4 regions of the Paenibacillus sp. Y412MC10 genome follow, and region 1 is predicted to be linked to each of the others. Evidence: riboswitches for the same ligand, from Rfam matches in the RefSeq annotation. Region 1 holds a riboswitch; each other region holds the start of a gene.
What was found. Region 1 has a riboswitch for cyclic di-AMP ahead of GYMC10_RS02235 (hypothetical protein). Riboswitches for the same ligand answer to the same signal wherever they lie in the genome.
Positions count from the first base shown of each region.

Region 2: it holds a riboswitch for cyclic di-AMP, as region 1 does, so the genes downstream of both, ehuB (ectoine/hydroxyectoine ABC transporter substrate-binding protein EhuB) here and GYMC10_RS02235 (hypothetical protein) in region 1, are expected to answer to the same signal.
Region 3: it holds a riboswitch for cyclic di-AMP, as region 1 does, so the genes downstream of both, GYMC10_RS26865 (TrkH family potassium uptake protein) here and GYMC10_RS02235 (hypothetical protein) in region 1, are expected to answer to the same signal.
Region 4: it holds a riboswitch for cyclic di-AMP, as region 1 does, so the genes downstream of both, GYMC10_RS19420 (C40 family peptidase) here and GYMC10_RS02235 (hypothetical protein) in region 1, are expected to answer to the same signal.

Region 1 covers NC_013406.1:521,758-529,098, forward strand. Annotated here, with positions in the region: gene pruA (L-glutamate gamma-semialdehyde dehydrogenase) at 1-752, opposite strand, end outside; gene GYMC10_RS02225 (proline dehydrogenase family protein) at 949-1,869, shown strand; gene GYMC10_RS02230 (hypothetical protein) at 2,019-2,480, opposite strand; cyclic di-AMP (ydaO/yuaA leader) riboswitch at 2,617-2,789, opposite strand; cyclic di-AMP (ydaO/yuaA leader) riboswitch at 3,332-3,500, shown strand; gene GYMC10_RS02235 (hypothetical protein) at 3,630-4,040, shown strand; gene GYMC10_RS33250 (potassium-transporting ATPase subunit F) at 4,199-4,267, shown strand; gene kdpA (potassium-transporting ATPase subunit KdpA) at 4,298-5,977, shown strand; gene kdpB (potassium-transporting ATPase subunit KdpB) at 6,000-7,341, shown strand, end outside.
Region 2 covers NC_013406.1:6,347,541-6,354,881, reverse strand. Annotated here, with positions in the region: gene GYMC10_RS28085 (ring-cleaving dioxygenase) at 1-108, shown strand, start outside; gene GYMC10_RS28080 (flavin reductase family protein) at 105-716, shown strand; gene GYMC10_RS28075 (SDR family NAD(P)-dependent oxidoreductase) at 899-1,642, shown strand; cyclic di-AMP (ydaO/yuaA leader) riboswitch at 2,012-2,158, shown strand; gene ehuB (ectoine/hydroxyectoine ABC transporter substrate-binding protein EhuB) at 2,513-3,367, shown strand; gene ehuC (ectoine/hydroxyectoine ABC transporter permease subunit EhuC) at 3,369-4,022, shown strand; gene ehuD (ectoine/hydroxyectoine ABC transporter permease subunit EhuD) at 4,026-4,688, shown strand; gene ehuA (ectoine/hydroxyectoine ABC transporter ATP-binding protein EhuA) at 4,701-5,552, shown strand; gene ectA (diaminobutyrate acetyltransferase) at 5,576-6,088, shown strand; gene ectB (diaminobutyrate--2-oxoglutarate transaminase) at 6,105-7,341, shown strand, end outside.
Region 3 covers NC_013406.1:6,109,574-6,116,914, reverse strand. Annotated here, with positions in the region: gene uvrC (excinuclease ABC subunit UvrC) at 1-454, shown strand, start outside; gene GYMC10_RS26870 (CPBP family intramembrane glutamic endopeptidase) at 426-2,114, opposite strand; cyclic di-AMP (ydaO/yuaA leader) riboswitch at 2,405-2,549, shown strand; gene GYMC10_RS26865 (TrkH family potassium uptake protein) at 2,613-3,953, shown strand; gene GYMC10_RS26860 (potassium channel family protein) at 3,970-4,644, shown strand; gene GYMC10_RS26855 (LysR family transcriptional regulator) at 4,681-5,598, opposite strand; gene GYMC10_RS26850 (succinate dehydrogenase cytochrome b558 subunit) at 5,874-6,542, shown strand; gene sdhA (succinate dehydrogenase flavoprotein subunit) at 6,560-7,341, shown strand, end outside.
Region 4 covers NC_013406.1:4,497,081-4,504,421, reverse strand. Annotated here, with positions in the region: gene GYMC10_RS19435 (copper homeostasis protein CutC) at 1-679, shown strand, start outside; gene GYMC10_RS19430 (ROK family protein) at 715-1,668, shown strand; gene GYMC10_RS19425 (hypothetical protein) at 1,973-2,500, opposite strand; cyclic di-AMP (ydaO/yuaA leader) riboswitch at 2,763-2,896, shown strand; gene GYMC10_RS19420 (C40 family peptidase) at 2,900-3,376, shown strand; gene GYMC10_RS19415 (stalk domain-containing protein) at 3,496-4,770, opposite strand; gene GYMC10_RS19410 (2Fe-2S iron-sulfur cluster-binding protein) at 4,993-5,382, shown strand; gene GYMC10_RS19405 (AraC family transcriptional regulator) at 5,480-6,337, opposite strand; gene GYMC10_RS19400 (L-fucose isomerase) at 6,540-7,341, shown strand, end outside.

The sequences.
Region 1 (7,341 bases):
GTCAAAGGGTGATCCACCAAATAGTCGCCCACTTCCTGACCCGGACCAGGCAGGAAGTTAACGACACCCGGAGGCAGGCTGACTTCTTCCAGAAGCTGCACGAATTTGGCGGCTATGACCGGGGTGGTGCTCGCCGGTTTCAGCACAACGGTGTTGCCGGAGACGATGGCCGCCGTGGTCATACCGGCCATAATCGCGAGCGGGAAGTTCCAAGGCGGAATGACGATGCCGACGCCAAGCGGGATGTAATCGAGATGATTCTCTTCCTCCTCGTGGACCGTCAGCGGCTGGGGCGCGCTCAGGCGCTGCATTTCGCGTGCATAGAACTCCATGAAATCGATCGCTTCGGCCGTATCCGCGTCCGCTTCGGCACGCGTCTTGCCGGCTTCGAGGGTCATCAGCGCGGAGAACTCGAGCTTGCGCCGCCGCATGATTGCCGCGGCCTTGAACAGGTAGCGTGCCCGCTCGTTCGCCTCGGTGTGCTTCCACGTCTCAAAGGTACGCGCCGCCGTCTGAATGGCTTGCTCGGCAAGCTTAGTATCCGCTTGGGACACGACGCCGATGACTTGGCGTTTGCGCGACGGATTGACCGACTTAGCGGTACGTTCCGTATGGATTTTGGCACCGCCGATAACCAAGGGGTACGATTGGCCAAGCTCGGCTTCGACCCCGGATAACGCCGCATCGTATAACTTGTTGTTCCACTCGTTGTTGAAGTCCATAAATGGTTCGTTCCGAAAAGGTGCTCGCATGGGGAGGCCCCTCCTTAACATGATATGAATCGAAGCTTCAGGCCAATGGTCCAGCTGCGGATCGTCATGGTGGCATGGTTAGGATCTCCTGGTGAAAACCTCTATTTAAATATGTATGTCTCCCTGCATGCCGTCATGATTTTTGCATATGAGTTAGATAGAGTCATTTTGGTTACCTTGCAAAGGGGGCGCGCGCATGGACGGAACCGAGCTTTACCGTAAAGTGATCCTGACGGTGTCCGGCAATAAACTCGTGAAATGGCTGTCGATCAAGTACGGCCGGAAATTGGCTGGCCGATTCATTGCCGGCGATACCTTGGATGAGGCGCTGGACGAAATCGAGAGGCTGAACGCGAAAGGCATTCTCGTTACGCTGGATCATTTGGGGGAGGGCATTACGACGCTGGATGAAGCGGCCGGGTACCGAGAGGAATATTTGAAGCTGGTGGAAGGGATTGGGAGGCGCGAAGTGCAATCGAACGTATCCTTGAAACCGACGCAGATGGGCATGGCCCTGGACCCCGAGAAGGCTTACGAAAACATCAGGTCGGTGGTAAGAAAGGCTAAAGAGCACCGCAACTTCGTTCGCCTGGACATGGAGGATTCGCCGTATACCCAGGCAACCATCGATATGACGCTCCGCCTTCATAAGGAGGGGCTGACCAATGTGGGGACCGTGATGCAGGCCTACTTGTTCCGTACGGAGGAGGACGTGAAGAATCTGTTAAGGGCCGGCGTTAATTTACGGCTAGTAAAGGGCGCGTACAAAGAGCCGGGAACCATCGCCTTTCAGCAGAAGCGGGAGGTCATTGACAACTACAAGAAATTGGTCAAAATGCATTTCGACCAAGGGGCCTACGTCGCGATTGCCTCGCATGACGACAACATCATCGACTGGGTGAAGGTATTTGCCGAGCAGAGCCGCATAGACAAACAGGACTATGAATTTCAGATGCTGTATGGACTGCGGATGAACGATCAAGCAGCGCTTGCGCAGGACGGCTACCGTATCCGGTGTTATATGCCCTATGGAACGATGTGGTACCCGTATTTCACCCGGAGGCTGGCAGAGAAGCCGGCCAATCTGATGATGGTGCTCAAAAATATGTTCAAGTGAGCGGGATCCGATTGCAGAACCCCGTCAAAATGCCTGATGAAATAAGTGGCTTTTTGACGGGGTTCTTCATGGTTTCAAAAAACATCAGGCTGCTTAGAAGTGCCCAATCCAAAGGAAACGGGGATAGTAGCTCTCTGTAGCTGCTGCCCCTAGAAATGATAATACGCCTCCGAGCAATCCATCAGGAAGGAACGCTCCAGCGGCAGACTGCCTAACCGCTTCCGGCTAATGTGCTGATGCTGATTGGCCTCTAAATCGGCGAGGGCCGATACCGCCAACAGCATCCGTACGGATCCCCATTGCTGCTTTTGGACATAGCGAATGGCTTCCATCACGTGCATGCCTCTCAGCCTTGAGAATACGGATGCCCAGCGAACCAGATCCGCAAACTCTCTTGTGCTGGGCAGCGCATATTCGGCATACCCGGATGCGTTTTTACAGCTGATTTTGAACAAGCCGCAGTTCCTGCTGTGATCGCTCCAGGGGATAAAACGTTCGGCCGAACCCCGGTCGAAACGAAATATCTCCATATGGCGGATAGTCTCTTCACCTAATGCAGGCACTGCGGTTTCGATGACGGGTGTAAGCGCTGCCTCGATGAGTTTCGTCATGATATGATCTACGCTCCTTTATAAGAATGTTATATGCACGGCAAATAGGCCTGGTGAGCAGAGAAACCCCGCTCTCCAGGCCTATTTATGGTTAGAGCCCCAATTCCGGCGGCCGCTATGCCAAAGCTTGGATGGTATTCTCTCTCAACAACGCGCCTACGAGGTTAGCTGACGGATTCGGACTGAGAGCACCCTACCACTGGGCCCTTCGATCCTAGGCGCAGCGGATTCACCCCATTCACCAATCGAAGACTGGTGACTTTGGTTCCCCCGTCTCCCGGTCTGTCGGGAGCTCGGCGTATAACGTGTTTCGAATAGATGGATGAATCATACGCCGGAGGAAACGAAAAGTAAATGACCGTATGGGACGAATAGATTCCGAAATGTGATGAAAACGGTAAAAGAAAACGCGTACAATCGGCCGTGTCATCTATTATCGTGGCAAAATCTCGGTATCTCGTTGGATTGCGATAAATAAGAGAAAACAAGAGAAATACATAGTATAGAGCAGTATACGGAAGATAAAGACGAAATACTGCTTGGTTCCTGTTCGACATAACGCCAGATGTGTTTTTGCTCACATTTACATCCTGCAGGGCCGGACGTATGATACGAACTATGAATTGACGGTTATCAACGACCAAGGCATACGGGCAGCCGTTCCATGAAGGTAAAGGCAGTGTGAGAGCTGCGCCTGGCGCTTTATGGATCGAATCTTAGGAGAAGGCACCATGGGCCTTGCTGAGATTTGAAGGTAGAGGCGACTCTCACCGCGTGAACCTCCTGTTGCTGTGCTGTTATGCCCAGTCTGGATGACAAGTCAATGGCTAATAGAATAACATGCTACTCGTTTTTAATTTTCGCTGAGTCCTTGAATGGAAAAGGAACGGGGGAACCAGTCGGGAGATGAACCTGATCTCTCTGGGGTGAATCCTGTAGACAAGATAACGGTCTATGGGTAGGGCGACTCTCACGCCCGAATCCGTCAGCTAACCTCGTAAGCGTATCGAGAGAGGCAACGATTGTCGTGGACTTGGGCCACGGTGTATTTCACCGTGGCCTGTAAGAAGCCTGCGGGAAGAGTTCTTCTCTTTCCGCAGGCTTCTTTGTTGTTGCCTTCTCTTTCTGACCTTAGGAGGAGAAACGAAGATGGAGAAACCACAGGAATTCATCCTGGTATCCGCGCCGAACAAGGCCGGGGAGGAATTCGTCCGCCAGCTGATTCACAAACGTGTTCCGTTTGCGGCCATAGCCAACAACCGGGCTGAGCAGCAGAGGCTGCGAGAACTGGGCTGCAGACCCATCATTTTGATTGATACAAGAGACGAGCAGACCTGGATCATTCCCGAGTTTCCCGTCAGCAAGGTGTTTCTGTTCGAAAGCAGCTTGAATCTGTGCTGCCGCTATTTACGGATCTGCCGGACATGGACCTCGGAGTCGATTTACGTGATCACCCATTCCGGCAATCCGCGCTTGATATACAAAGGGCTGGGTGCCGATGTGGTGCTTCATACGAATCATCATCAGGTGTCCTTTCTGATGGCATCCGTAATGAGCTAAGCGTTTGGACTGACGCCACAAGAGTTAGGGGAGGTTACATTCATGCAGGATTTAGTTATGGTGCTCATTTTGGGAGGAACCTACGGACTGCTCATGCTGTTTATGTCCTGGTGCGGGCGCGTGGTTTCGGAACCGGAGGCTGATCAGCCGTGATGATCATGTTGATATTCACGATTTTTATTTTTCTCTATTTGATTTATGCGCTGATTCACCCTGAAAAATTCTAGGGAAACGGCTGAAGGAGGAAGGCATTCGTCATGGGCATTTTACAAATTGCCATCGTTATACTCGTTCTGGTGCTGCTGGTCAAGCCGCTGGGAACTTATCTATATCAGGTGTTTCGTTATGAAAGCAATGGAACGGACAGATGGTTCTCCTGGGCGGAGAAACGGATCTTTGCTCTGATCGGCTTAAAAGAACGCAAGGGGATGACATGGAAAGGATATGCCGTCAGCTTTGTGTTAACGAATATCGTGCTGGTTGCGGCGGGCTACTTGATTCTGCGGCTGCAGAAAGTGCTGCCGTTGAACCCGAGCGGTATCGGCCATATGGAACCAACCTTGTCGTTCAATACGATTATCAGCTTTATGACCAATACGAATCTTCAGCATTACAGCGGCGAGTCGGGATTGTCTTATCTGGCCCAGATGGCCGTCATTACGATGATGATGTTTACGTCCGCAGCGACCGGGCTGTGCGTGGCGATTGCTTTTATCCGGGCGGTGACCAGCAAGGGCACGACCGTCGGCAACTTTTTTGAGGACTTCGTTAAGGCGCATACCCGTGTATTCATTCCGGCTGCTTTCATCATTGCGATGGTACTGGTGGCGCTGCAGGTGCCGCAGACCCTGAAGCCTACGCTCAGCGTCACGACGCTGGAAGGAAGCGAGCAGCAAATAGCGGTGGGCCCGGTGGCTGCGCTCGAATCGATCAAGCATCTGGGCACCAATGGGGGCGGTTTTATGGGGGCCAACTCGGCGCATCCGTTCGAGAACCCGTCCCCGCTGACCAATGTGATCGAGATTCTGTCCATGTGGAGTCTTGGGGCGGCGCTTCCTTACACATTTGGTTTGTTCGCGAAGAGCCGCAAGCAGGGATGGATCATATTCTCGGTAATGATGACCTTGTTTATCGGCTTCCTGTCCTTGAACTATGCTGCGGAAACCAACGGCAACCCGGCATTAAACCAGCTGGGCATCGACGCCTCGCAAGGCAGCATGGAGGGCAAAGAGGTCCGGTTCGGGATCGCCCAATCCTCCCTGTTTACGACGGTGACAACCGCGGCTACGACCGGGTCGGTCAATAACATGCATGATACGCTCACGCCGCTCGGCGGGATTACGCCGCTGTCCCTGATGATGCTGAATTCCGTTTTTGGCGGAAAAGGCGTCGGGCTGATGAATATGCTCATGTACGCGATCCTGGCGGTGTTCCTGGCCGGTCTTATGGTTGGCCGTACCCCCGAATTTCTCGGCAGAAAAATCGAGGCCCGGGAGATGAAGCTGATCGCGATTGTCATTCTGGTACACCCATTGATCATCCTTGCTCCGACGGCGCTCGCGCTCATGACGGATGCGGGACAGCCGGGCATTGCCCATTCGGGCTTTCACGGCATCTCGCAGGTGCTTTACGAATACACGTCATCCGCTGCCAATAACGGCTCCGGGTTTGAGGGCCTTGCGGATAACACGCCGTTCTGGAACATCAGCACCGGACTGGTCATGCTGATCGGGCGCTACATTTCGATGATTGCCCTGCTCGCTGTAGGCGGCTCGCTGATGCGGAAGCAGTGGGTTCCCGAGACGCTCGGAACGTTCCGGACAGATAATAAGCTTTTTGCCGGCATTCTCATCGCGGTGGTCCTGATCATCGGTGCCTTGACCTTCCTGCCTGTGCTGGTGCTGGGACCGATTGCCGAGCATCTGACGATTCGTTAAATAGAAAAGGTGGCCTATTACCATGAATAATACGAGAAAAAAAGCGATGTCCCAAGAGATGGTCCGTCAGGCGCTGAAGGAAAGCTTCACGAAGCTGAATCCCGTCCTGATGATGAGAAATCCGGTCATGTTTGTCGTGGAGGCCGGGACTCTGGTCGTGCTGCTTATGACGATATTTCCGTCCTATTTCGGTACCGAGGGCAGTATCGGATTTAACCTGACCGTATTCGTCATCCTGCTGTTCACGCTGCTGTTCGCAAACTTCGCAGAGGCGCTTGCCGAAGGGCGCGGCAAGGCGCAGGCCGATTCCCTTAAGCAGTCGAAGCAGGAAATGACGGCTCGCAAAGTGATGGAGAACGGCGGGGTACAATCCGTGTCGTCCACGGCTCTGCGCAAAGGAGATATCGTGATGGTCGCGCAGGGCGAGATGATTCCCGGGGACGGGGAAGTGATTGCGGGCCTTGCATCCGTTGACGAATCGGCGATTACCGGGGAATCCGCCCCCGTCATTAAAGAAGCCGGCGGCGATTTCAGCTCGGTCACGGGGGGGACCCGGGTTGTCAGCGATACGATCCGCATCCGGATTACGAGCGATCCGGGGGAATCGTTTATCGACCGGATGATCTCGCTGGTCGAAGGGGCCTCCCGGCAAAAGACGCCAAACGAAATTGCGCTGAATACGCTGTTGATCGTCTTAACGCTGATCTTCCTGATCGTGGTTGTGACGCTGGCACCGATCGCGAAGTATCTTGGCATCGAGTTGACCGTTCCGGTGCTGATCTCGCTGCTGGTATGTCTGATCCCGACCACGATCGGGGGGTTGCTGTCAGCGATCGGGATTGCCGGCATGGACCGGGTAACGCAGTTCAACGTGCTGGCGATGTCCGGCAAAGCGGTTGAGGCCGCCGGGGACATCAACACGATGATTCTGGATAAGACGGGTACCATTACGTTTGGTAACCGGATGGCCAGCCGGTTGATTCCCGTCGGCGGCGAGTCGCTGGCATCGGTGTCCCAGTGGGCCGCGGTGAGCTCGCTGCAGGATGAGACGCCGGAAGGACGGTCGGTGTTGGAGCTGCTGAGGAAGGAAGGTTTCGCAGTGGATGAGAGCATGGCGGATGGGGCGGAATTCATCGAATTTAAGGCGGAGACCCGGATGAGCGGCATGGACCTGAGGGATGGCCGGAAAGTCCGCAAGGGCGCTGTGGATGCCGTCAAGGCGTGGGTGCAGTCGCAAGGAGGCCCTATCCCTTCGGATTTGTCGCCAAATAGCGACGCCATCGCCACAGAGGGGGGAACCCCGCTTGCCGTCGCCGTGGATAACCGCATCTTTGGTTTGATCTACCTGAAGGATACCGTGAAGC
Region 2 (7,341 bases), 1.3 Mb from region 1:
GGGGAACAATTAAAGCTTCCTGCCTGGTTCGAACCGGAGCGTGCCCGAATCGAGCAGGGGTTGGAGCCTATACAAGTCAAAAATACTGGAGAGGGGCAACTCAAGTGATATCCATTGACCCGAATACCCAAAGCGAACGGGACACATACAAGCTGCTGATTGGAAGCGTCGTTCCGCGTCCGGTCGCTTTCGTTACGACATTATCGGCGGATGGCGTGCTGAATGCGGCGCCGTTCAGTTACTTTTCCATTGTGTCGAGCAATCCCCCTTTGCTGTCGGTTTCCGTTCAGCGAAAGAACAGTGCACCTAAGGACACGGCGAGAAATGCCATGCAGAGCGGCGAGCTTGTCATCCACATCGTGGATGAAGATACCGTTGCAGCCGTGAACGAAACGGCGGCGAATCTGCCTCCGGACGAAAGTGAGCTTGACCGAACCCGTTTAACCCCGGTCGTTAGTGACGTTGTAAAGGTTCCCGGCGTTCTGCAATCCAAGATCCGCATGGAATGCGTGCTGGAGCAGGTCGTCACGTTGGATGGCGCGGATCAGCTGCCTGCCGCTGATCTATTGATTGCCCGCGTCGTCCGATTTCACGTGTCCGAGGAGCTCTACGAGCATGGCCGGATTGACGCATCGAAGTTGAAACCTGTGAGCCGCATGGCAGGAAATATCTATTCGACCCTGGGAGAGATGTTTACGATTGAGCGTCCGGTCTGACAGGGCTTGAGCTTGAATAGGGTTATTGCTTTGCGACTATTTTTAGCGAACATTCTTTTTCTTCGATAGGTTGCTGGTCATTCATTAGGAAACGGGGTATTGGAATATCATGGTCGGTATTTGCCTATTCTACATGAATGGATAGCCGGTTGATGAATTTACAACATAGGAGTGATCAACGCATGAAATTTGATTCCAAGGTTGTCATCGTGACGGGGGGCGCCAGCGGGATTGGCGAAGCGGCAGTCAGACTTTTTGCAAAAGAGGGAGCCAAGGTCGTTATCGCGGATTATTCCGACCAGGGCCAAGCGGTTTCCGACGAATTGAGAGGAGCCGGCTTTGAAGCGCTGTTCGTCAAAACGGATGTAACCCAAGAGCAGGAAGTCACGAATATGGTGAATCAGACGGTGCAGCATTTTGGCCGTGTCGATGTATTGTTTGCCAACGCAGGCATTGCCCATGATGCTCCTGCCGATCAGTTAACGATGGATAACTGGCAGAGAACGATTAATATTAATCTGACAGGGGTCTTCCTGTGCGATAAATATGTTATTCAGCAAATGCTGTCCCAAGGAACCGGAGGGGCAATCGTAAACTGCGGCTCGATCCATAGCCATGTCGGAAAAGCAGGGGTAACCGCCTATGCTTCGGCCAAGGGAGGCGTCAAGCTGTTAACCCAGTCGCTCAGCGCAGACTATGCCTCCAAAGGAATCCGAATCAATGCCGTGTGTCCGGGATATATCGATACGCCGCTGATCAAGGGAAGAACGGAAGCGATCACGCAGCACCTGGTCGGCCTTCATCCGATGGGCCGTTTGGGACAGCCGGAAGAAGTGGCCAAAGCCGTGTTGTTCCTCGCCAGTGAAGATGCCTCCTTCATTACGGGCACGAGCCTGCTGGTGGATGGCGGCTATACCGCGGTATGATGAGAAAAGCCCTGATGCTAAGCATCGGGGCTTTTTTTCAAGTCATTCCAGGCGTTGTTATCAGACTTATTATGGAGTGTTTCAAAAATTTTTTTTCGGTCCCGTATTTCATACGGGCAGACTTCCTGATCCGGGGCTCATTCATGGCATAAAACATATATGGCATGAACGATTTCCGCAAGACCCGTCAAATGCCTGCTATATAGCGGAAAATGGAGCATGGATTCCATGACCAATCCGGTGTATGGACAGCCTTAAATAAAGTGTTCAAAAGGCTCAATATTCTCGTTGCAAAAACGGTGTTTTTTACTTCTGAATTTCCAGAAAAAGCGGTTAAAGGGGTTTGACTTTTCCTGAGCTTCCCTTTATCATGAACACACGCTTAGTTTCCGGCATACATATTCCGGAAAGCGGGGGAACCAGTTTCACCAGGGGCGAGTCACTTGGAATTCACGAGTGTAGGGTACCATCTTACCCGAGTCCGTCAGCTAACCTCGTCAGCAGTGGATGGGTCTTGCATACATAATGGATGTTCATACAAAAGGCCCTTTATTCTCTATAGGGGCCTTTTCTCTATTTTTTGACCCCCTGCTGGCGGAGCTATGTCTAGATCCCCTGTTTGGTGGTCTTTTTGCATTCTGTTACGGAGGAGGGGCAGCGCCTGCAATTGTGGAACGAATTGAATCAGTCAGACGGCATTGGGTCAAAGCGTGCAAGGAAGCGGATGAATCATCTTCCCTGAAGCCTCGTCCCATGCACGGGTATCTGAATGTCTATTTATCCAAGTTAACACATGTGCTAACACGGATAATTTCGTCATGCCGTTTTTTTAAGAAAGTGAAAAGCTATTACGAAAGGTTGTGGAAGGTTTTGAAGAAAGTGGTTGTGCTGGTGTTGTCCGTGATGATGGTGGTATTGCTCGCGGCTTGCGGCGACAAAGGAAGTACGCTGGATCGAGCCATTGAGCAGGGATATATCACCGTAGGGTTTGCGAACGAGAAACCGTATGCCTACAAAGAAGCCAATGGGGAGCTCACGGGCGAAGCGGTTGAGATTGCCCGCGTTATTCTGGAGCGTCTTGGCATCAAGGAGATGAGAGGGGAGCTAACGGAATTCGGTTCGCTGGTCGCCGGATTGCAGGCCGATCGGTTTGATCTGATCACGGCAGGCATGTTCATTAATCCGGACCGCTGCTCTGCCGTCCTGTTCGCGAATCCGGAGTACAGCATCGGGGAAGCCCTTGCGGTAAAGCAAGGGAATCCGATGGAACTTGGAAGCTATGAGGACATTGCCAAGAATGAGCAGGCCAAGGTGGCCGTCATGACCGGTGCGGTCGAAATCGGCTACATGGAGAAGTCGGGCATTCCTGCGGACCGGATCGTACAGGTCCCTGACCAGGCTTCGGCGATTAGCGCCCTCCAGGCCGATCGGGTGCAGGCGATTACCATGACGGGGCCGTCCCTGCAGGCGATGCTGGATTCAGCCAGCGACGACAGCATCGAACGCGTGGCTGATTTCGAGCAGCCGGTCATCGACGGCGAAAGCGTTCGCGGTTACGGGGCTACGGCTTTCCGCCAAGCGGATACCGAGTTCCAGGAGGCTTATAATGCCGAGCTTGAAAAGATGAAGGAGTCGGGCGAGCTGCTGGAAATTTTGCAAGAGTTCGGGTTCACGGAAGAAGAGCTCCCGGGTGAGATGACAGCCGCTGCGCTCTGCGGGGAATAGTATGCCGAATTCTTGGATCGATTTTCTTCCGACGCTGCTCAAAGGAGCAGAGATCACGATTATCGTCGCGTTCTTTTCAGCCATCCTGGCTATCGCGATGTCCTTTGCAGCCGGATTGTGCCGGCTGTCGAAGCTCTGGATCGTCCGCACGGCGACGGCCGTGTACGTCGAAATCTTTCGGGGAACCTCCTTGCTGGTGCAGCTCTTCTGGTTGTATTTTGCCCTTCCGTTCATCGGCATCGAGCTTCCGAAAATGCTGGCGGCGATTCTCGCGATCGGACTTAACTTCGGCGCATACGGCTCCGAGATTGTTCGCAGCGCGGTGCTGGCCGTTCCGAAAGGACAGTGGGAAGCTGCCGTGGCGCTTAATATGAAGCCTTGGCAGAGGCTGTGGAACGTTATACTGCCCCAAGCATCCCTGCGAATGCTTCCCCCGTTCGGGAATCAACTTGTGGAACTCATCAAATCCACCTCGCTCGTTTATTTCATCACGATGGCGGATTTAACGTATCAGGCGATGGTGCTCCGCAACAATTACATCTCCTGGACGACCGAGATTCTGGTGCTGCTGCTCTTCATGTATTTTGTCATCGCCACGCTCGTCTCGATGGCGGTTCGACTGCTGGAGCGCAAACTGACCGCGGGGAGGCTGTAGCGGATGTGGGATTGGAAATATGTGTTTGAAATACTGCCGCAGCTTCTGAGCGCATTAAAAATGACGGTATGGGTCACGCTCTGTGCTTTTGTGGTGGCATTGATTATCGGACTGCTGCTTGCCTTTGCCGCGCGGAGCAAATTTAAGCCCTTGTCACTCATCACCAAAGGAATCATAGAATTTATTCGCAATACCCCCTTGCTGGTACAGGTGTTCTTCCTGTATTACAGCTTGCCGCTGCTGACTGGCATTTCGATTCCGGCCTTCTATGCGGGGGTCATCGGCCTGGGGCTGCATTACAGCACGTATCTGTCGGAGGTGTACCGTTCCGGGATTGAAGGGGTGCCGAAAGGACAGTGGGAAGCCGCAACCGCACTGAACTACACGAAATCCCAGACCTGGCGGAGCATTATACTGCCGCAAGCGGTGCCGCCGATCATCCCGGTGCTGGGGAATTATTTGATTGTCATGTTTAAGGAAACGCCGATTCTATGCGCCATTACGCTGGTCGAGATGATGCTGACAGCCAAAAATATCGTGTCGCAATCATTTCGCGCTTTCGAACCGTACACGCTGGTCGGGATTCTGTTCCTGATCATCAGTTATATCGCGTCGTTGCTGGTGCAAAGGCTGGAGAAGCGTTTGAATTTGCAGCGTGGAAAATAAGGAGGGAGTCTATTGAATGCCGTTGTAATCGATGAGCAGGCTGAAGAGGCGAAGAAGCCGGAGCGGGAAAGAAATCCCGTTACGGGTTCACAGCCGATCGTGAAATTTGCGGGCGTGACCAAGTCGTATGGCGACCTGCAGGTGCTGAAGGGCATCGATTTGGAGATGCAGCCGGGAGAAAAGGTGGCCGTGATCGGTCCGAGCGGATCTGGCAAAACGACGATGGGCCGGATGCTGATGACGCTGGAGGAACCGACCGAGGGGATCATCGAGGTTGATGGCGAGCTGCTCTGGCATATGGAGGAGAAGGGCAAGCTGGTCCGGGCAAACGAGAAGCATCTGCATCGGATGCGGTGCAACGTCGGCATGGTCTTCCAGCATTTCAATCTGTTCCCGCACATGAATGTGCTTCGCAACGTGACGGAAGCCCCGCGCAAGGTGCTGGGGTTGTCCAAGGAGGAAGCGGAGGAGCGGGCCGTCTCGATGCTGGGCAAGGTCGGTTTGGCCGATAAGCTGAAGATGCACCCGTCCAATTTGTCGGGAGGCCAGAAGCAGCGCGTCGCCATCGCTAGAGCGCTGGTCATGCGGCCGAAGGTGATGGTGTTTGACGAGGTAACCTCGGCGCTGGATCCTGAGCTGGTCGGCGAGGTGCTGGAGGTGATCCGGGAAATCGCCGAAGAAGGCGAAATGGCCATGATGCTGATTACGCACGAGATGGATTTTGCGAAGGAAATCGCGGACCGGGTCATCTTCGGAGCCGACGGCAGGATCGTTGAGCAAGGAACACCCGAGGAAATATTCGATCATCCGAAGAGCGAGCGGCTGCAGAGCTTTCTGCAGCGGTTCCGCTCGAACGGAAATTAGTCTGGAAAGAGGTGTTTATGTAGATGGCTGTGGATACCGGAACCGAAGTGGTTTACCGAAGACCGGAGGCGCGGGACGGCACCCGGGTATGGGAGCTCATACGCGACACCGGATCGCTTGATCTGAACTCGCCTTATTGCTACATGCTGCTAGGGGATTACTTCAACGATACCTGCATGATTGCGGAGCATGAAGGAGACATCGTCGGTTTTATCTCCGCTTTCCGTTCTCCGCGCAATCCGGAGACGCTCTTTGTATGGCAGGTGGCGGTTGCAAGCTCGCACCGGAGGCAGGGGATCGCGAAGGCGATGCTTACAGGCCTCATGAACCAGAAGGCCTGTCATGGCGTCCGTTTCATTGAAACGACGGTATCGCCCAGCAATATGGCATCACGCCGACTGTTTCTCGGTTATGCCGAGGAGAAATCCATTCCGAGCACCGTAACGGTGGGTTATGGAGCAGAGATGTTTCCGGATGGTACGACACATGAAGATGAGCCGTTATTCGTGATTGGCCCCTTTTTCAATGACATTTAAACAAATGGAGGGAACTATGGACAACCAAGTCATGGAGAAACCGAAGCTTACCGTGTTTAACAAGCTGGAATCGGAAGTGAGAAGTTATTGCCGGAGCTTTCAGACGGTCTTTGACAAAGCCCGGAATGCCAAGCTGTGGGATACGCAGGGCAATGAATACATTGATTTTTTTGCCGGCGCCGGCGCCTTGAATTACGGGCACAACAATGAGAGGATTCGCGAAAAGCTGGTCGACTACATCCTGCAGGACGGCGTTACGCACAGCCTGGACATGGCTACGGGAGCGAAGGAAACGTTTCTGACCCGCTTTCAGGAGATTATTCTGAAGCCGCGCGGGTGGGATCACAAGGTGATGTTTCCCGGACCGACCGGAACCAATGCCGTGGAGGCCGCGCTCAAAATCGCCAGAAAAGTGACGGGGCGCAGCACCGTTCTGTGTTTCACGAATGCCTTTCACGGCATGTCGCTGGGATCGCTGGCGGTGACCGGCAATGCCTTCAAGCGCCAGGGCGCCGGCGTGGATCTGAGCCACTCGGTATTTATGCCGTATGACGGTTACTTTGGCAGCGACGTGGATACGATGGCATATATGGAGAAGCTTCTGGATGATCCGGGAAGCGGCATTCCGCTGCCGGCAGCGGTCATCGTCGAGGCGGTTCAGGGGGAAGGCGGATTGAACGCCGCCAGCCGCCAATGGCTGCAGAAGCTGGCGCGCATCTGCAAGGATAAGGGGATGCTGCTCATTCTGGACGATATCCAGATGGGCTGCGGCAGAACCGGTTCGTTCTTCAGCTTCGATGATGCGGGCATCGAGCCGGACATCGTGTGCCTCTCGAAATCGATCGGCGGCTTCGGCTTGCCGATGGCCATCACGCTGATCAAGCCGGAGATCGACATCTGGGAGCCGGGAGAGCATAACGGCACCTTCCGGGGCAACAATCTCGGATTCGTTGCCGCTGCCGAAGCGCTGAGTTATTGGAAGACGGAGGATTTTCAGCTCGATATCGGCATTCGCGAACATCGGATTCGCCAATCGCTCGAAGACGTCGTGAGGGATTATCCCCGGCTTAAGGGCGAAATCCGCGGCAGGGGCATGATCCAGGGGGTAGCCTTTGATAAGCCGGAGCACGCAGGAAGACTATCCGAAATCGCCTTTGAACAAGGACTGATTATGGAAACGTCAGGACCGCATAGCGAAGTTGCCAAGCTGATGCCGCCCCTGACCATTGAAATGAACACGCTGGCAGAGGGAT
Region 3 (7,341 bases), 1.5 Mb from region 1:
CCTGCCGCTTCCGGACCTCATTGTCGTCGATGGGGGGAAGGGACAGATCTCAGCAGCCATCGACGTGCTGGAGAATGAACTCGGGCTGTTCGTCCCGGTCTGCGGGCTTGTGAAGGATGCCAAGCATAAAACGGCGCAGCTGATGGTCGGAGATCCGCCGGAGCCGGTGTCGCTGCCTCGGGACAGTCAGGAGTTCTATTTGCTCCAGCGCATTCAGGATGAGGTTCACCGTTTCGCGATTTCCTTCCACCGCGAGCAGCGCGGGAAATCGATGGTGACGTCCAAGCTGGATTCGATTCCGGGCATCGGGGAGAAGCGCCGCAAAATGCTGTTGAAGCATTTTGGCTCGGTCAAAAAAATAAAAGAGGCTTCAGTCGAAGACTTCAAGCCCCTTTCCATCGGTGAAAAATTAGCAACGGATATTCTTAATGCACTTCGTGAGGAGGAGTCGTGACATACGGCTTCTCTTTTTTTGTCGGGTTGAAACGGTAAATCGCATAGGCGACAATCGCCGGAAGCACCATGTAAAAAGCGCCGGTCAGCAGGTTGGCGGCATCTTTGAGCATGATCAGGCTGATGCCCATCAGGATGCTGTTGAAGATGACATGGGAGAACATCGCAGCCAAATACCCGTATTTCAAAAAGATGTAGCTGAACAGCAAACCGATGATGACCAGCTCAATCGGCCGGGAGATCACGGGGTATATCGGATAGAGCGTATGTCCCAGCGCCCAGATGAGCGAGGTGATCAAGCTTGCGACAAAGGTATTGCGGACGATCTTTTTCACCATCTTGATGCCGAACAGCCGGTACACGGCCTCCTCGGATATGCCGGCCAGCCAGGCCATCAACGGAAACAGCCAAGGATACAGCATGTTGTAAGGCGATTGCGTCGCATCCGTGGTGGACCATGTATTCAGGGTCAGACCAAGACCGATAAAGATGACGGATTGGACGCCAAGCAGGATGAAGGCCCACATATACCCCAGCTTCATGCTGTCCAGCACGTAATGCCCGTATCCGGGTTCTTTGGCGCGCGGCCATGGATTGAGCCCGTCTTCTTTATGCCACAGCCCGCTGCCGCCGACAAGGGAGAAATAGAGCAGGGCGGAGAAGACGAGCGAATAGACGGCATAGAAAATCATCATCCCGAGCACGCCGGTTTGCGACATGCCTTCGGATTTGAAAACGGGAATCAGATTGTACGTATTCAGCATCTGAATGACGAACAGCAGCGCCGATAAGAACAGGCCGCGCTTAAACGAGGTGTAGGCCCTGGTCTTCACGCTGTACACAATCGCAAGAATGCCCAGGATTAGGGTGAACAGGCCGTACCCTGCGAGCGTCAGCAGGGTGGCATCCTGCGTCTGCTTGTTGACATAAGCAGAGTGGGCGGCTGGCACCGAGAAGGAGGGCTCATAAGAGCGCAATTTCCCCTGCTCGAAGGTGAAGCGGTGCTCCAGCCTGGAGTCCCCGATCCTGGATTCAGGGTCCACATATTTGAGACGGGGATCCCCCTCCTTCGTAACCAGCTCCAGATTCGACAGGTCATAACCCGCCCGCTGAAGCCATGGCTCCGCCAGCGCCTGCTTCTCGGCCAATGTCATGCCGTCCTCAACGACGAGCAGCATCTGCCTCTGAATCTCGCCCTTGTTTAGCTCGATCCGATCAAAGCTGGAACGGGCATAATCATACGAGAATCCGACGATGCCGGAATTTTGCATGTGAACGTCCACATTGAGGGCATCCCCTCCAGGCTCGCTGAAGCGAACGCGGTATACGTCATAGGGATATTTGGCTTCATAGGTTTTGTTATATTCCGAAAGTCTCTTCTCCTTCGCCAGATATCCGTAAAGTTCCGATTTGGATTGATATGTAACCAAGGTTTCGTCCGTGTCCGCAGCCGCAAACTGCAGATGCTCCTGAGCAAACCTTGAAGCTGCCTGCCGAGCCTGCTCCTTGGAAATGATATCCGGTGAGGCCATCTCGGTATCTTCCGGATTCGCCCACGGAAATACCTGAAATAATAGGAACAGAATCAGGCCGACTGCGGCAGGCGCGATGAGCTGCTTCAGATTGGGCTTCAGCTTCAAGGGCTCTCTTGCACGATTCATGAAATTCCTCCTCTAAGAAAGTTGATACTCCCACTGGTATTCGATATGCCTGATTAAGAACGCATAGAGTCAATATAACATAGTATGAAAGCCATAAGCAGCTTATCCCAATTATCGGAATATTGAAATAAATCGATGAAAATGAATGAAAGGTTTCGAAAACGTTAGAGAACCCTACGCTTGTATTCTTGAATATGCCCAATTCGCGCTCTTTTAAAGATATTTCGGGCGAAAAACAGCATTGGGTTACGTAACGGATTGAGTTATAATCACATCATGCTTGAAGGAACCGAATATTCCAGCCGAATTTCGTAATGAAAATGGGGGAACCATGTAATTGGGGTGAATTTCATTATTCCCGGAATAATGAATAGGGCGACCTGTGGAAATGCCCGAATCCGTCAGCTAACCTCGTAGGCTGTTGCACAGGAACCAGACCGAAAGGCACTGCGTTTTCCAGTGTCTTTTTTCGTTGATTTTTTTAAAGAAGGTGTCCGATTGAACGCTAAATTAAACTGGCTTACATTGTCTCCGCCCCAAATTCTCGTGCTTGGTTTTGCGGCCATCATCTTCATCGGGACCGGGCTGTTAATGCTGCCAATCTCGACGACGACGGGCGAACCGCTTGGATTTACTGACGCCTTGTTCACTTCGACCTCGGCAACGTGCGTAACGGGCCTGGTCGTAGTGGATACGGGAACGACATTCAGTTCCTTCGGAGAAGTCGTGATCATGCTGCTGATTCAAATCGGCGGGCTCGGATTCATGACGATGGCTACTTTATTCGCCTTGGTTCTGAAGAGACGCATATCGCTCAAAGACCGTCTAATCTTGCAGGAAGCGATGAATCAGTCCTCGATGGAAGGCATCGTAAGGCTGATACGCAGAGTATTGCTGTACTCGCTCGTCATCGAGGCCTGCGGCGCAGTCCTTTTATCGGTTCGTTGGGCGTTTGATATGCCGCTGGGCCGGGCGATCTATTACGGTGTTTTTCATGCGGTGACGATGTTTAACAACGCCGGCTTCGATTTGTTTGGCGATTTTCGGAGTTTGACCGGGTATGTATACGATCCGGTAGTCAACTTCGTTGTGATGTTCTTGATTGTTTCCGGGGGCATTGGATTTATTGTGCTGTCCGATCTGATCGATTATCGAAAACAGCGGAGGCTCTCCCTGCACTCCAAGGTGGTGCTCACGATGACGGCTGCCTTGCTTGCGGTCGGATTTATCGTCATTCTCATATTTGAATTTACCAATCCGAGAACGCTGGGTTCCCTGAACTGGGGCGGAAAATTCTTCGGCGCGTTATTCCAATCCGTAACGCCGCGTACGGCGGGCGCGAATACTATAGATATTACGGGGCTCAGACAGGCAACGCAATTTTTTATCGTCATCCTGATGTTTATCGGAGCATCTCCAGGGTCAACCGGCGGCGGCATCAAAACCACGACCTTTACCATTATGGTAGGGGCGGTCATTGCGATGATGCGCGGGCGGGAAGACATCGTTATGTTCCGTTATCGCCTGGCCCAGGAGCGGGTGCTGAAGGCACTGACCATTGCCTTGCTGGCCCTGCTGCTCGTTCTAACCGTCTCGATGATTCTGTCGACGACAGAGGAAGGGGACTTCCTGGAGATTCTATTCGAAACGACATCCGCCTTCGGTACGGTAGGTCTCTCCATGGGCTTAACGCCCGATTTGACCGTGTTCGGGAAGATCCTGATCAGCCTTACGATGTTTGCGGGTCGATTGGGGCCATTGACGCTTGCTTATGCATTGGGGCCGAAAAAGGGTAAAGAATTATATCGTCATCCGGAAGGCAAAATGATAATTGGATAAGGGGTATAGGAGAGACATGAAACCAAAGCAATTTGCAATCATCGGTTTGGGGCGATTTGGCGCCAGTCTGGCGCTGGAGCTGATGGAACAGGGATATGAGGTGCTCGGCATCGACCGGAACGAAGAGGTCGTCGAGGACATGAGCGAGCTGCTGACGCATACGGTGGTGGCGGACGCGACGGATGAGGAAGTGCTTAAATCGCTCGGCATCCGCAACTTCGACTGCGGGATCGTTGCGATCGGGAACGACATTCAGATGAGCATCCTCTCCGCCATCCTGTTGAAAGAGCTGGGTGTCGCGATGGTCGTTGCCAAGGCGATATCGGTGCTGCACGGCCGGGCGCTGGAGAAGCTTGGCGTGGACCGGGTCATCTTTCCCGAGCGGGATATGGGGATCCGGGTAGCGCACCAGCTCGTGACGCCGAACCTGCTTGATTATATCGAATTATCCAAGGATTATCTGATTGTGGAGATGACGGTCACGGACTGCATGGACGGAAAAACGCTGAGCGAGCTTAATACGAGGGTCCGGTACGGCGTCAGCGTGGTGGCGCTGAATAAACAGTCCGGCATTATCGTAGCTCCGACGGCCATGGACGTCGTGAACTCCGGCGACATTATGGTTGTGATCGGCTCCAATGACAATGTGGACCGCTTTGAGTCCGAAGTCGTGAATATGCTCGAAAAATAAATATAGTAGAAAAAAACTGACGATTGCGAAATATCGTCAGTTTTTTTTCGATTTATCTTCCTCCAGCTTGCGGAACAGGATCTCCGTTTCTTCGATCCAGCGGCTGGCCGCCTTGCTCAGCTCCGAGGCTTGACCGTAGATCAGCGAAGTCGTTCGCCGGGTTTCGATGAGTGCCGGAATATGAATGTCGACGAGCCCGTTATCGGACAGCAGCTGCGGCCTCAGATAGGATTTGGGCAGCAGTGCGGCCGCCTTGCAGGTCGGGATCAGCCTGACGATCGCTTCGAAGGAGTCGATCTCCATCCGGATATCGGGCATGATGCCCCAGCGGTGAAACAGATCGTCCGTCAGCTTGCGGTACCAGGTTCCGGTCGAAAATATGATCATCGGCAAGCCTTGAAGCTGTTCGATGCCCACATCCTCGATTTCCGCCAGCGGATGTGAAGACGGGATGACAAGCTCCAGGTGGTCATCGAACAGCGGGATGCAGTTCAAGCCCGGCTGGTTGATGGATGAAGCAACAATGCCGACATCCACCCGTTTATCCCTTACATAAGACACGATTTCGTGGGTCTTGCCGGTGATGAGCTTGATTTCGGCTGACGGATGACGTTCCATGAAGGCATTGACCAGCGGGGGCAGGGTGGTCTGCAGCGTGGTCAGACTGGCGCCCAGGTTAATCGAGATTTGGTCCCCTTCCCGGTAATGGGCCAAGGTCTGCAAGAATTTGATCTGCTGCTGGCGCTGCTCCAGGGCGAAGGTATACACAATCTGCCCGATGGAGGTAAGCTCCAGCCTTTTGCCGCGGCGGTTGAACAGCTGCAGTCCGAGCTGGTCCTCCAGTTTGGCTATTTTTCGGGACAGGGCCGGCTGTGACAGGTTGAGCAGCTTGGAGGCTTGATTGATGCTGGATTGCTCCACGACGACGGCGAACACGTCCAGTTCTTCGAACATGGAAATCCTCCTATTAAAATAGACATGCGTGCAAAACGTTGCTTATGCGTATAGATTATAACGATTAATAATTATATTGCAATTCCATTATAAGAAAAAAAGGAGTAACATGAAACATGACACAAGTTGTTCACACGATTGCTGAAATAGGCAACTTTTTGTCGTTGCAAGGCTTTTTGAACAACCTCTTTTAGGGCAGGGGAAGTGTAATTGTTCTGAAAATAGGAAAGATTGAAAATGAAAACGCTGTACATTGGAAAGGGGAACGTCAACTGATGAAAGGGTATTATTCCAGAAAGCTGCATTCTTTGCTCGGTGTCATACCGCTTGGGGCATTTTTGCTCAGCCATATGATTTCCAACTTTAAGGCTTTCGAGGGTGGAAAGGAAGGCTTCGCGAGCGCGGTGCATTTTTTGAACAGCATGCCGCTGATTTTTTTCCTGGAGCTGTTCCTGATCTGGCTGCCATTGCTATATCACGGCGTCTACGGGTTATACATCGCTTACCAGGCGAATAACAACGTGGGCAACTACAACTATGAACGGAACATCCGCTTCACCATCCAACGGATCACCGGCGTTATTACGTTCGTTTTTGTCATCTGGCATATGTACGATACGCGCTTCCAAATCATGATCGGCAAAATCACGCATGACGATTTGGGCGCCACGATGCACGGCATCATGAACAATCCGGTTCTGTTTATTCTGTACGTCATCGGCGTTGTTTCCGCTACCTTCCACTTCGCTAACGGCCTGTGGGCGTTCCTCGTCAGCTGGGGCATCACCGTCGGTCCGCGCGCGCAGAAGGTATCCACTTACATCTGCATGGGCTTGTTCGTATTGATGAGCGTGCTGTTCGTTCTTGCCATGACAGCATTCCGCGGTTCCGAATTCCAGGCGGCGACGGCAGCGATCGATGTAGTTAAGACAGTCTTAAGTTAAAGGGGAGTGAACGAAAAATGGCATCTAATATTATCGTAGTGGGCGGCGGCCTCGCCGGGCTGATGGCAACCATCAAAGCGGCGGAAGCAGGCGCTCACGTTCATCTATTCTCGCTTGTACCCGTTAAACGCTCTCACTCCGTGTGCGCGCAAGGCGGCATCAATGGAGCCGTAAATACGAAAGGTGAAGGTGACTCTCCTTGGGAACACTTTGACGATACCGTTTACGGCGGCGACTTCCTTGCGAATCAGCCTCCGGTCAAAGCGATGTGCGAGGCGGCGCCGGGCATCATCCACTTGATGGACCGCATGGGCGTTATGTTTAACCGCACGCCGGAAGGCCTGCTCGATTTCCGCCGCTTCGGCGGAACGAAGCGCCACCGTACCGCGTTTGCCGGCGCGACCACCGGCCAGCAGCTGCTGTACGCGCTTGACGAGCAGGTTCGCCGCTGGGAAACCGCGGGTCTTGTGACCAAATACGAGAACTGGGAGTTCCTGAATGCGGTCATCGACGACGAAGGCGTATGCCGCGGTATTGCCGCCCAGGATCTGCGCTCGATGGAGATCAAGTCGTTCAAGGCTGAAGCCGTCATTCTCGCCAGCGGCGGTCCCGGCATTATTTTCGGAAAAACAACCAACTCGGTGATCAATACGGGAACAGCGGCTAGTGCCGTGTATCAGCAAGGCGTTCATTATGCGAACGGCGAGTTCATCCAGATTCACCCGACGGCCATTCCGGGCGACGACAAGCTCCGCTTGATGTCCGAGTCGGCACGCGGCGAAGGCGGACGGATTTGGAC
Region 4 (7,341 bases), 3.1 Mb from region 1:
TGAAATTATCGCAACATGCGTGGACGATGCCATCACAGCCGAGAAGAATGGCGCGGACCGTCTGGAATTGATCACGGCGATCACCGAAGGCGGGCTCACGCCGGGCATCGGTCTCGTGGAAGAGGTCGTGAAAGCCGTTCGGATTCCGGTCCATGTGATGGTAAGGCCCCATAGCAGATCCTTTGTGTATAACGCGCTGGATATAGCAACCATGGTTGCGGAGGTTAAGGCGATCCGCAAGGCGGGTGCGGCTGGCGTGGTCCTTGGCATGCTGACTCCGGAAGGAAAGATCGACGAGGCCGCCTTGGCCCAAATGCTGGAATGGACGGGCGATATGCAGGTGACATTCCACCGGGCTTTTGATGAATTGGAGGATCAATTCGAAGGGCTGCGTACATTGCAGAAATATCCGGCCGTCACCCGCGTCTTGACGTCGGGAGGACCGCAGCCGGCACCGCAAGCGATCCCGAGGATTCGCGAGCTTGTGGAACAAGCCGCAGGCACCGGGCTTAAGATTTTGGCCGGGAATGGCCTGAAGTGGGAAATCATACGCGATTTCATCGACCAGACCGGCGTGAGCGAGGTTCATTTCGGCTCAGCTGTCCGGTATGGCCGATCAGGGCTGAAGCCCATTGATCCGGTTGAACTGCGATCCTTGGCTGACAGCTTACATCAATAGAAGTAGCAAACCTATCGGAAACAGGTGAACAAAAATTGCAAACCGAATGGAATAAACAGCAAGAATTTGTGGTTGGCGTTGACCTTGGGGGTACGAAGATCGCGGCAGCGCTCTTTGATTCCGAAGGACAGCTGCTGAACCGGGAGCAAATGGAGACAGCCGGAGCGCGTACGGCCGAGGAAGTGGTCGCGAGAATTACGAACATGATTCGCAGCGTGTCGGGCGGCCACCCGCTTCGAGGCGTAGGCATGGCTTCGCCGGGAACGGTTAACAGCCGGGAGGGCATTGTCATTCACGGCACGAATTTGCCGGAATGGACCAACGTCCCTCTCAAAGCCTGGATGGAACGAGATCTGAATACGGAAGTACAAGTGCTGAATGATGCCAATGCAGCCGCATGGGGCGAATATGTAAGAGGTGCCGGCCGAGGGTCGACGAACATGGTTTACGTGACGCTCAGCACAGGCATCGGTTCAGGCATCGTGCTGGATGGCAAGCTGTTTCTGGGCAGCAATTCCTTTGCAGGGGAACTTGGGCATCATATCATTGATCCCAGCGGTCCGCAGTGCAATTGCGGCAGCCATGGCTGCTGGGAGGTGTTTGCTTCAGGAACGGCCATCGGCCTGGCAGCATCCCAGCGGATGCTTACCCAGACCAGCGTTATTTCTGAACTGGCCGCAGCCGATGGAGGCGTGAACGCCAGGCATGTATTCGAGGCTAAACGTCTTCATGACCCCGTCGCAGTGGAGGTCATCGATCGTGCCGTCTATTACATGGCACTTGGACTGGTTAACGTCATTCACAGCTTCAACCCCGATCGCATCGTGGTTGGCGGGGGTGTGAGCAGAGCAGGCGAGCTTCTTTTCCCGCAGCTTCGGGAAATGACGGATAAGCTGGTCATGCCGTCCTATCTAGGAACCTACGAGATCGTTCCTGCGGGACTGCGGGACGATGTTGGCCTGGTGGGAGCCGCAGCCTTGTTCCAATAATATATTCGTAAGAAAAGGCAACAAAAGCCGCCCTCAAGGGCGGCTTTCTGATTATTCATGAAGAGAGCGGGAAACGGAGCGATCATATTTGCGTAAGCGAAGTCCGTAACTTGTGACAGGTGATAGGCGTAAACCGTAAGCCGTCATCCGTTTTCACTGGAGTCGAGTTTTTGGTTTCCTATTAGGTTTGTTTGTATCCGACAAACAATAAGCGGTTGCCCGCACTTTCCCGCCCGCCGACGGAAGCCGCCGGCTCCAAACCCGCACGCGAGGCGGCCTGCAGGCTTGGAGCCGGCGGCTTCCGCTATTCCATGTATTTTGATGCGTCGAACGTAATCATGCTCGTATGGTTGGCATGCTCGATCAGTGAGGAGAGCCTGGTCACTTCGCGTTCCTTCTTGCGCGCCTGCGCCTGATAAGCTTCCGGATCGTATAAGGCCACGTTAAACAGCGTTACGGCGCCATCTCCGCTTCCCCGGCCGCTCTGGCGCTCCAGCTTCTTGCGGGAGCCGAGATGGGCAAGCTGTCCGATATCGCTGCGCATTTGTTTGGCGAGCTCGATCGCCTCCATGATGGTCATGTCGGAGCCGTTCCAACTAATGGTCTGCGTCGTGTTGGAGATTGCCATCAGCAGATCCAGCTTTCTGTAATCCGCTGCGGCGGCTTCGATCTCTTCCGTAATGGCATCCACGCTGCGTGCAGGATACTCCGCCGTTTCCCCTTTTTCAATGATCGTGCTGCTGTTGTTCAAGCGTTCCGACATCAATTGATTCATGAGACGGTTGATTGCTGCCCGGACTGCCAAAGCTTCAGCCATCGTAATTTGACTCATAAGCGAAGGATCACCTCTTTGATTTCTTGTCTGAATATGTAAACGTTCCGAACTGCAAAAAAGTTGCATGCCCGTTAACAAAACGTCGCCGGAGGTTCGATGGAGTGTTACATAATTGTCATGAGTATACGAGATGGCATAATGAAAAAACATGAAAATTTTCAGCCTATACGACATTGATTAACATATAGTGATAGATTTCTAGGATATTATTGACAGCATCCTTGCTTGTATACTATATTAAGAGAAGGTTACAAAATGTTAATGAATTTTGCCGAATTTCGTTTGTGAAAACGGGGGAACCGTCTTGGGTGAATTATTCTTGTACCATAGAGAGTATAGGGAACCTTCAACCGAACCCTTAGCTAACTCCGTAGGCATCGAAGGAGAGAACGTATTTTGAAGAAATTTGTCATCACATTGCTTGGGTCTGCAATTATTTTTTCTTCTGGTGCCGTATCAGCTTATGCTGATCAACAACCGAATTTTCAGCATCAAGTGAAGCAATTGGTAGGAACGCCTTATAAATGGGGCGGAACAACGACAAGCGGATTTGATTGCTCCGGATTTATTCTGTATATGTTTAGAAATTTCGACATGGATCTTCCGCGCACATCCCAGAGTCAGGCTAAAGCCGGGGTTCATGTGGATCGCGAGGATCTGAGAGTCGGAGATTTGGTATTCTTCAATACAAGCGGCAGCGGCATTTCCCATGCGGGCGTTTACATTGGAGATGGACAATTTGCGCATGCTTCCAGCAGCAAGGGCGTAAGAATCAGCAAGCTTAGCGACTCCTATTACGAACCGCGTTATGTTACGGCGCGCCGTGTATTGAGTCAAGAGAACTATGCTAAACTGGTAGGAAGCGCAAGCTAATTGGAATACGCAGTTTAGAGTTCGATACATAACCGGAAAGCCTGACAAGAGATGATCTTGTCAGGCTTTCTTTTTTATTGAAGATCATAATTTGGGTCTCTACGAAAGGACTCACTAGATTATTCCTTTACGACAGAGGCATTCACGGCGGCTTCCATGCCATTATTATAGGAACGGAACAAGCCCAGACGCCAGAAGGCGGCACCTTTCAGATCATAGCGCTTGGCCAAGCCGAGCTTATCGTCGACGGATGTGGCCGTTTCGCTGCTTAAGCTGATGCCGAGCAGGAGCTTCTGCTTAGGAACGCCTGCCTGAAGTGCCTGCTGAATGGCTTGGTCCACCAGACTGTTGGGTTCAGGAACCTGGGCTTTGGTGCCAACCGGATTGTACTGATACGCCATGACGATGAGATCATCGGCAAGGGAGGCCAGCGTCTTGTAATCATAGCCTTTATAGGCGCTGTTCAATGGCGGAACGGCTAAGGACAGAGCAATGTCGCTCGGCAATGCGGCTTTCAATTGCTTGACGTAATCATTAAGCAGCTTCTGCTGCTTCGCGGCATCCAGTTTAAAACCGAGCCCTTCGAAATCAAGCACCACGCCGCCGAATCCGTTATCCGCCACCGCAGTCGTGATGCCCTCAATGGACTTTTGGCGAAGGCTGCTGTCGCTGAGGACTTTGGTTAATTCGCCGTTTCCGTCCAAAGCGTAAACCATAAGGTACGGTTTAATCTCCCGATCCGCAGCATCCGCAACAATCGATTGCGGAGTCACGTCGCCGGCCGCCGCAGGCAGACGATACTCGTCGCCTTGAAGCGTAAACTGACCTTCCCGATCAATGCGGCTCCAGCCGAAGGCGACTGAATTCATGGATGCTACGAGATCCCGCTCTTGGAAAGATTGCAAAGCGTAAAAGGCTCTTAGATGCATTTCGCGCTGCGGCGACACGAGGGAGACCGTGCGAGTCGCCTGATTCCAGCCGACATTAACGCCGAATTGGCTGCTGAACGAGCTGAGCGGAATCAGAACGCGGCCTTCCCGCTGGACAGGGGGAGCGGCCAGCTTCACTTTTTTACCGTTGACGGTTGCGCTCGAGCTCCCGACTTGAAGCAGCACTTCCGTCGTTTGACCTTTCACCTCGCCAATGGCCTTCACCGTTTGGGTCTTGCTGTTCCACGTGATTTGAATGCCCAGCGCCTCACCGACCGTCCGGAACGGCACGTAAGTGACCCCTTTGTCTATCCTGGGAGCCGCATCGAATGTAAGCGCAACGTCATCCAGCTTGACCGAAATGGCAGGCGCAGCCTGTACCTGGCCGATATGGGGAGCGGTTCCGAGCAGAGATAAGGCAAGAACGGCAGCGACGGCTGTTTTTCCTATTGGTTTATGCAGCATGCTATTGTTTTCCCTCCAACCCAATAAAATAATAGAATGATTCTCATAGAATATGGGATTTGCTCTAGCATACGCTAGTATAGCAAAATTTTCATAGAGTTCCAATTGCATGATGTCATAGAATCGATAAGAGTAAGCATGTTGATTTTTTAAACTTTCCAGTATAATAATTGAAGGAATTCATACATAACCTGATGATTACATGCATAGGGGGATAAAGGCGTGTTTAAATTCTGGAAAAACAAAAAGGGCGAGAACAGCGGAGAGAAATCGTCGCTCCCGGCAGCGGAAGAGAGAATGGAAGCCGTGCCGGACCGGATCATCGAGCTTACGGGCCGCGAGGTTCAGCGTAGCGTGGCCCCTGTTCTGGGCATGACGGTGCTTGACTTGGCCGAGCGGAATGAGGTGGATTGGAACTCTTTTTGCAAAAGAGGGACATGTGCGCGCTGCCGCTGCATGGTGGTGGAGGGAATCGAGTATCTGTCCGAACCCAATCTGGCCGAAGAACGGCGCCTGGATCCGGAAGAAATCGAAGAGGGGTACCGTCTCGGATGCCAGAGCAGGATCGAAACGGTCGGCCCCGTCAAAATCAAGCATGCTCCATACTTTTGACGATATAGAATGACAAATAACAGTAATATATAAAAAGCAGGCAGCCGTACCATTGCGGCTGCCTGCTTTATCGAAAGGAAAACAATCGAAAATTCCTTCACTCCACGGCCAATTTGCTCTGTTCCCGGAACGAGCTTGGCGTTTGACCGGTAATTTTCTTGAACAACATCGAGAAATACTTGTCGTTGCCGTAGCCGACCTGGGAAGCAACCTCGTGCACCGGCATTTCGGAATCCGCCAGCAGGCGCTTGGCCTCTTCAATTCGGCGGGATATCAAGTAATTGAAGGGGGAATCGCCGACTTCTTTTTTGAACAGATGGGATAAATAATGCTGGCTGACATACATCGTATCGGCAATGTCCTTGAGGCTGATGCTCTGGGTGTAGTTGGCGTCGATAAAGTGCTTGGTCCGCAGCGCGATTTCATTCTTGCCCTTCAAGGATTGGAATTGGTGTTTAACGTCCACGATGCGATAAATCACGGTAATCAATGACATCAGCAGGTTCGTGCTCAGCGTTTCATATCCAAGTACCTGCGAATCGCATTCGCGGAGGATCTCGGAAAGATAGCTCTCCACTTTATAAGCGTATTTCTCGCAGGATATGACCGGCTCGACATAGGCCGGCAGCAGCATCCCCTGAGGCACCCCTTCAATGTGAAGCGAATCCACGCCGCAATAGATTACCTTGAATGGCCCGTCCGTGATGGATTTCTCCTCATGGGGAATGCCGGGGTTATAGATGGCGACATCGCCTTTATGAAGCTCATATACTTTACCTGCTATGGTGAATTCTCCGCGTCCTTCAACCACATAGATGATCTCGCAGAAATCGTGGATTTGCGGCGGGCCATAAAAGAAGTCCTCGTCCACGACCTGGCCGGCAAAGAGCAGCTGCGGATTTTTGATGAAGCGGAAGTGATCGCTTTTACTATGCGAGATTTCGATTTTTGGCACGGTCTCGTCCCTCCTGAAAGCAGCATCCTTTTCCTATTATAATGCATATTGCTCCTCGATGCCGAAATCGTTTGCAACCCGCTGACGAATAGGTACACTGTCTTGCTGAAATTGGGGACCGATATAACAACATAGTGGGTTATCCTTGAGCCCGAATCAACTTACAATGATGTCATAATCCTTATAGGGAGGCGTGACATACATGACAATTGAAAACGATTACAGATGGCGGGACGGATTTCCGAAAATCGGCATTCGCCCTACGATAGATGGCAGACGGAGAGGGGTAAGGGAATCCCTTGAGGAACAGACCATGAATCTGGCCAAGGCCGTCGCCGAGATGCTGACGAAAGAGCTTAAATATCCGAATGGCGAGCCGGTTGAATGCGTGATTGCGGATACTTGCATCGGCGGCGTTGCCGAAGCGACCGCAGCGGCCAAGAAGTTCAAGAATGCCGAGGTCGGCCTGACGATAACCGTTACGCCTTGCTGGTGTTACGGAACGGAAACGATGGATGCGGATCCTTCGCGTCCGAAGGCGGTATGGGGCTTCAACGGAACAGGGCGTCCGGGCGCGGTGTATTTGGCAGCCGTCTTGTCGGCCCATGCGCAGAAGGGACTTCCCGCATTCGGCATCTATGGCGAAGACGTTCAGGATGAAGGGGATACCCGCATTCCGGATGACGTTCAAGAGAAACTCCTGCGTTTTGCGCGGAGCGGGCTGGCTGCGGCCTATATGCGCGGACAATCGTACCTGTCCATGGGCTCGGTGTCAATGGGCATCGCCGGCTCGATCGTGGACGACAGCTTCTTCCAGGAATATCTGGGCATGCGGAACGAATATGTGGATATGAGCGAGTTTACGCGCCGTTTGGAAGAAGGAATCTATGATCCTGAAGAATATGAGAAGGCGCTTGCTTGGGTGAAGGAGAACTGTACCGAAGGACCGGATAACAATCCGGATCATCTGCAGAACAGCCGGGAGCGCAAGGATCTCGAATGGG